2 regions of the Rhizobium sp. BR 249 genome follow, and region 2 is predicted to be linked to the other one. Evidence: riboswitches for the same ligand, from Rfam matches in the RefSeq annotation. Region 2 holds a riboswitch; the other holds the start of a gene.
What was found. A riboswitch is a leader RNA that binds a small molecule or an ion and turns the genes downstream of it on or off. The one in region 2 is predicted to bind S-adenosylmethionine.

Region 1 (3,407 bases), on a different contig from region 2:
AATAGGCGTGCTGGCAGACATTGGCGAGCGTCGGCTGGTCGCTGGTCGATTCGTAGGTGATCGACAGTTCACCGTTGCCGTGCACCCGGAACGTCGCCTGGATGGTGCAATTGCCGGGATAGCCGGCGCGGCCGTCGGGATCGACGATCTTCATCACCAGGCGGTCGACGTCATGCTCGACGATCGTCCAGTTGCGCTTGCCGATATTATCGCTGCCGCCATGCAGATGCGTGACGCCGTTTTCGTTCGGCTCGAGCTGATAATCCTTGCCGTCGAGCGTGAACCTGCCGCCGCCGACACGGTTGGCGCAACGGCCGGGCGTCGCGCCGAAATAGGCCGAATGGAGAGGATAGCTGTCGAAATCCTCGAAGCCGAGCTGCAGCGGCGCATCATGTCCCTCAAGGCGCAGGTCCTGGATGACCGCGCCCCAGGTCATGATCTTGGCCGTCAGCCCGCCGCCCTTGATGACGACACGATAGACGGTCTCGCCCGCCTTCGTCTGCCCGAAAACTTCCCGCTCCAACTTGTCCGACATGATCGACCGTCCGTTCTATTCCTGGGTTTAGGACCGGAACCTGCCCGCATTTGTTCCAAACCGCAACCGGGCAGATGAGAAAGAAACGCCGCTCAGAGGTCCATGCCGATCTCTTCGACGTCATAGGGCGTCGTCTGGTAGATTTCGTTGATCCAGTTGCCGAACAACAGATGCGCGTGGCTGCGCCAGCGGTTCTGCGGCGCAATCGCCGGATCGTTATGCGGGAAGTAGTTGTGCGGCATCTTGATCGGCACACCGGCATTCACGTCGCGGAAATACTCGTCGGAAAGCGAGGTGGAATCATATTCCACATGATTGAACATGTAGAGCCGCCGGCCTCTCTTCTCGTGCACGAGGCAGACGCCCATCTCGCTGGATTCCATCAGGATTTCCAGGCTTTCGGATTTCTCGATATCGGCGCGGCGCACCTCGGTCCAGCGTGACACCGGCACTTCGAAATTGTCGGAAAAACCATTGAGATAAATCGACGACGGCTTCAGGTTCCGGTGGCGATAGATGCCGAAAGCCTTCTCCTTCAGCTCGTATTTCGGGACGCCGTGGAAGTGATAGATCGCCGCCATCGCGCCCCAGCAGACGTTCATCGTCGAATGGACGTTCGTTTCAGTCCAGTCGAGAATCTCCCGCATCTCCGCCCAATAGGTGACGTCCTCATAGGGCAGGAGCTCGATCGGCGCGCCGGTGATGATGAAACCGTCGAATTTGCGCTGTTTCACCTCTTCCCAGGTCTGGTAGAAGGCGAGCAGGTGATCTTCGGAGGTGTTCTTCGCCTTGTGGCCGCCGATGCGGATGAGCGACAGTTCCACCTGCAGCGGCGAGGCGCCGACGAGGCGGGCCATCTGCACTTCGGTCTTGATCTTGTTCGGCATCAAGTTGAGCAGCCCGATCTGCAGCGGACGGATATCCTGGCGGATCGCCATCGTCTCGGTCATCACCCGCACGCCTTCCTGAACCAGGGTTTCGAAGGCGGGCAGCGTATCGGGGATCTTGATGGGCATTGCGGTCACTCGATCAAAAACAAAAAACCGGCGGCGACAAAAAATCGCTACCGGTCCGCACGCGGCCCTTTAGCGACTTTTTTAACGTGGCTGCAAGCCGGCCGGCCAAATCACCACGGAATGTTAATTAGCCCCTGTCGGGCCGCGAATCAACTGCCGAATGCATGCGGGAGCGGGCCGCGCAAGCATCATCACAGTTTAATGACTGATAGAATCTGTTGATAGACCGGTAACGCCACCATGTTAATAATGACATATGGGCGGTGTTGGAAAAGCATGATGGCAGATAAGACTGAGGGGAGGCCGGGCATCCGGAGGCAAGATAGGGTAGGTTACGATTTCAGCCTGACATATCGCCTCGGGGTGATGTTCTCCGCATTCTGGAATTCAGCTGTGCGTGGCAAGGTGCTGTTTCTGGCGACCGTGCTGATCCTCGTCATCCTGGCGACGGCCTATGGCCAGGTCATCCTCAACGAGTGGAATGCCCCCTTCTACGATTCGCTGGAACGCCGCGACCTCGGCGAATTCTTCCACCAGCTCGAAATCTTCGCGATGATCGCCGGCACGCTGCTGCTGCTCAATGTGCTGCAGGCCTGGCTGAACCAGATGACCGCGCTCTATATGCGCGAGGGCCTGTCGCGTGATCTCGTCGACCAGTGGCTGAAGCGCAAGCGGGCGCTGCGGCTCGCCTCCAGCGGCCTGATCGGCGTCAACCCGGACCAGCGCCTGCATGAGGATTCCCGCAACCTTGCCGAAAGCACGACCGGTCTCGTCCTCGGCCTCCTGCAATCGACCATTCTTCTGGTGAGCTTCATCGGCGTGCTCTGGGAGCTTTCGAGCGGCTTCATCTTCCACATCAGCGGCCACAGCTTCTCCATTCCGGGCTATATGGTCTGGGCGGCGATTTTCTATGCCGCTTCCGCCTCGGTGCTGAGCCAGGTCGTCGGCCGCAAGCTGGTGAAGCTCAATGCCGACCGCTTCTCGAAAGAGGCCGAGCTCCGCTTCACGCTGATGCACGCCAACGAGAACATGCCGGCCATCACCGTCGCCCGCGGCGAGGAGAACGAACGCCGGCGCATCAACACCGACATCAGTTCGGTGCTGCGGGTCGTCAAGCGGCTCGCCATGGCCAATACCAACCTCACCTGGGTTTCGGCAGGATACGGCTGGCTGGTGATCGTCATCCCGATCATCGTCGCCGCTCCCGCCTATTTCTCCGGCGGCCTCACCCTCGGTCAGCTGATGATGTCCGTCGGCGCCTTCAACCAGGTCAACACGGCGCTGCGCTGGTACGTCGCCAATTTCGGCCCGATCGCCGAATGGCGCGCCACCCTGATGCGCGTCACCGATTTCCGCCAGGCGCTGCTCGACATGGACGAGGATTTCGACCTGAAGGGCAGCATCGCCTATGAAAACACCGCGCCCGACACGCTGACGCTGAAGGATGTGGTGATCAATGCCAAGATCGGCGAAGACATCGAGGAATGCGGCGGCTTCCGCCTGCGCGAAACCGATGTGGTGATCAAGGCCGGCGAAAAAATCATGATCAACGGCGATCACAGCGTCAACCGCAAGCTGCTCTTCCAGGCGATGGCTGGCCTCTGGCCATGCGGCAGCGGCACGATGGGCCTGCCGCCGGCCGACGACATGCTGTTCGTTCCGCAGATCGCCTATGTTCCCGGCGGGACGCTGCGCGAAGCGCTGGCCTTTCCCGAAAGCCCCGATGCCTATGAGAAGGCAACCGTCGAGACGGCCCTCGAAAAGGCCGGCCTGCATTCCCTGATCGCAAGGCTCGATACCCGCGCCCGCTGGGACAAGCTGCTCGACGGCGACGAGCAGAAGGCGATCGGCTTCGC
Region 2 (3,407 bases):
GCTTATCGCGACGTAGCTTCGCGATAAATTCATCAGCGATCAGTCCGAAGGTGTTTCCAGCCGCCGCCTTGGCGGACAATTGCTCGCGCTTCTTCGCCAGCGAGGGATCCAAGCCTTCTGATAACTTTTTCTTTGCTTCATCTCGCCGGCTGCGGGCTTCCGCCAGCCCAATGGCGGGATAAGCGCCTAGCGTCAGCGTCTTTCTCTTCCCAAAATACGCATAGTCAAGCCGCCAGGACTTGCCGCCGGCCGTCGACACATACAGATAGAGGCCCTTACCATCTGGTAGCTTGTAGGGTTTTTCGGATTTTTTGGCATTTCGAAGTTGAACGTCTGTGAGCGCCATTTACGGTATCGGCCTTGAATGCTGCGGCTTGTACCGTGGTTTTGTACCGAAAATTTTGCTGGATGTCACTGCACCCCGTTGCACCTCGCCACGCGCGCGCGAGGCCGTAGCTTATCCTATGTAGCTGATTTTCATTGCAATATTGGACACCGTTGGACGAACATTAGCGAAACGGTTGTGGGGCTGTGGAGCGGGTGAAGGGAATCGAACCCTCGTATTCAGCTTGGGAAGCTGCTGCTCTACCATTGAGCTACACCCGCGATGAGGCGAGATTTCCAACAGATGGGGGCCGCTGTCAAGTCGTCTCGGGGAAAGCGCTTCAGATGCGGAAGTGCTTCGAGAGCTTGAGGCCCTGGGCCTGATAGTTGGAGCCGAGGCCGGAGCCGTAGAGGCTGGCCGGTTTTTCCTGCATGTGCTCGTAGACCAGGCGGCCGACGATCTGGCCGTCTTCGAGGATGAAGGGGACTTCGTGGCTGCGCACTTCGAGCACGGCGCGGCTGCCGCGCCCGCCGGCCGGCGCGTGGCCGAAGCCTGGATCGAAGAAGCCGGCATAATGAACGCGGAATTCGCCGACCAGCGGATCGAAGGGCGTCATCTCGGCGGCATAATCCGGCGGCACGTGCACGGCCTCGCGCGAGACGAGGATATAGAACTCGTCGGGATCGAGGATCAGCTCGTTGCGGCCGCGGCTATAGAGCGGCTCCCAGAAATCGAAGATATCGTGCTGATCTTTCTTGTCGACGTCGACGACGGCGGTGTGGTGCTTGCCGCGGTAGCCGATCAGGCCGTCCTTGTCGCCGGTGAGATCGATCGACAGCGCGATGCCGCCGCCGGAGACGTTCGGCTGCTTGCTCGCCACCAGCGTCTCGCTTTCATGCAGCTTCAAAAGTTCCGGCTCGCCGAGCAGGGAATGGCCGACGCGGAAGCGGATCTGCGACAGGCGCGAGCCGCGGCGCACGACGATCGGGAAGGTGCGCGGGCTGATTTCGAGATAGAGCGGGCCGGAATAGCCGGCCGGGATCTTGTCGAATTCCTGGGCGTAGTCGGTGATGACGCGCGTGAAGATATCGAGCCTGCCGGTCGAGCTCTTCGGGTTGGCCGAGGCGGACATGTCGGCCGGAAGCGCCAGGCTCTCCATCAGCGGCACGATGTAGACGCAGCCGGTTTCGAGCACCGCGCCTTCGGAAAGGTCGATCACATGCAGGCTCAGCCGGTCGAGCTTGTCCGAGACCAGATGCGAAGGCCCAGGCATGAAGCTGGCGCGCACGCGAAAGGCCTTGGCGCCCAAGCGCAGATCGAGACTTGCCGGCTGGATCTGGTCGCGGTCCAGCTCCCGCTCGGAGATAAGACGCCCCGTTTCGAACAGCGCCGAAATTGCGCGGTCAGCCAGAATTCCCGTTTCGCGAGCCATCATGCCCCATCCATCTTTTGCGCCGACAAAACCAAACTCGGGGAATTGACGCAAGCAGCTAACAGCAGTATTGCAGAATTATCCCGTGGTGATTTGGCCGGTCGGCTTGCAGCCACGTTAAACAAGTGGCTAAAAAGACCGGGTGTGAAACCGGTCTGCTTTTGCGGCCGGTTTTTTTGTTATGTGAAGGTGATAGCATGAGCAAGACCTGGCGCCCGGCAACCCAACTCGTTCACGGCGGAACGTTGCGTTCGCAATATGGCGAGACCTCCGAGGCAATCTATCTCACGCAGGGTTTCGTCTATGACACGTCGGAAGCGGCCGAAGCCCGCTTCAAGGGCGAGACGGACGGTTTCATCTACGCCCGCTACGGCAGCCCCACCAACGACATGTTCGAAAAGCGCATGTGCGCGCTGGAAGGCGCCGAAGACGCCCGCGCCACCGCCTCCGGCATGGCCGCCGTCACCGCCGCCATCCTCTGCCAGCTGAAGGCTGGCGATCATATCGTCGCCGCGCGCGCCCTCTTCGGTTCCTGCCGCTGGGTGGTCGAGACGCTGGCGCCGAAATACGGCATCGAGTGCACGCTGGTCGACGGCCGTTATCTCGAAAATTGGGAAAAGGCGATCACTGCGAAGACCAAGGTGTTCTTCCTGGAAAGCCCGACCAACCCGACCCTCGAGGTGGTCGATATCGCCGGCGTCGCCAAGCTCGCCAACCAGGTCGGCGCCAAGGTCGTCGTCGACAATGTCTTCGCGACGCCGCTCTTCCAGAAGCCGTTGGAACTCGGCGCCCATATCGTCGTCTATTCCGCCACGAAACATATCGACGGCCAGGGCCGGTGCCTCGGCGGCGTCGTGCTGTCGGACAAAGAATGGATCGACGAGAACCTGCACGACTATTTCCGCCATACCGGCCCGGCCATGTCGCCGTTCAATGCCTGGACACTGCTGAAGGGCATCGAGACGCTGCCGCTGCGCGTGAAGCAGCAGACCCAGAATGCGGCGAAGATCGCCGACTTCCTGGCGGAGCAGGGCAAGGTCGCCAAGGTGATCTATCCCGGCCGCAAGGACCATCCGCAGGCCGATATCATCGCCAAGCAGATGACAGGCGGCTCGACGCTCGTCTGCTTCGAGCTGAAAGGCGGCAAGGAAGCGGCCTTCGCGCTGCAGAACGCGCTTGAGATCGTCAAGATCTCCAACAATCTCGGCGACAGCAAGAGCCTGATCACGCATCCGGCAACGACGACGCACAAGAATCTGACGGAGGAAGCGCGTGCCGAACTCGGCATTTCTCCGGGCACGGTCCGCCTTTCGGCCGGCATTGAGGATACCGACGATCTGATCGAGGATTTCGCGCGGGCGCTTTCTAAGGTCTCGGGCTAAAGCGCGTCGCGATCTTTCAGATTCGCTCCTTGCGCTTTCGGTCTTTGTTTTTAAGCATGTCGTTATCGCAAAACCGCCCCACACTTTTGCGCGACATGCTCTAACCGACGACATCGCGGCCGGGCCTCACCCAGGTTCGGCCGCAACGCCGGGGAACAAGTTCGCCCTCGGTGACGTTGCGAAGTAAAATTAACACCGACAGTTAGGCTTAACGATCGAAAACCATTCGATCATAGCTGTTTCATCGCTGATCAACGTTCCGTTTCTT

Region 1: linked by a shared signal. The riboswitch ahead of metA (homoserine O-acetyltransferase MetA) and the one ahead of QD408_RS00260 (O-succinylhomoserine sulfhydrylase) in region 2 are both predicted to bind S-adenosylmethionine.

The regions. Positions count from the first base shown of each region.
Region 1 covers NZ_JARWKX010000010.1:134,888-138,294, reverse strand. The annotation lists gene QD408_RS11995 (aldose epimerase family protein) at 1-535, opposite strand, end outside; gene metA (homoserine O-acetyltransferase MetA) at 628-1,551, opposite strand; SAM riboswitch at 1,601-1,678, opposite strand; gene QD408_RS11985 (ABC transporter ATP-binding protein/permease) at 1,831-3,407, shown strand, end outside.
Region 2 covers NZ_JARWKX010000001.1:53,770-57,176, forward strand. The annotation lists gene QD408_RS00245 (Arm DNA-binding domain-containing protein) at 1-346, opposite strand, end outside; tRNA gene QD408_RS00250 (tRNA-Gly) at 533-606, opposite strand; gene QD408_RS00255 (2'-deoxycytidine 5'-triphosphate deaminase) at 666-1,760, opposite strand; SAM riboswitch at 1,833-1,911, shown strand; gene QD408_RS00260 (O-succinylhomoserine sulfhydrylase) at 1,955-3,139, shown strand.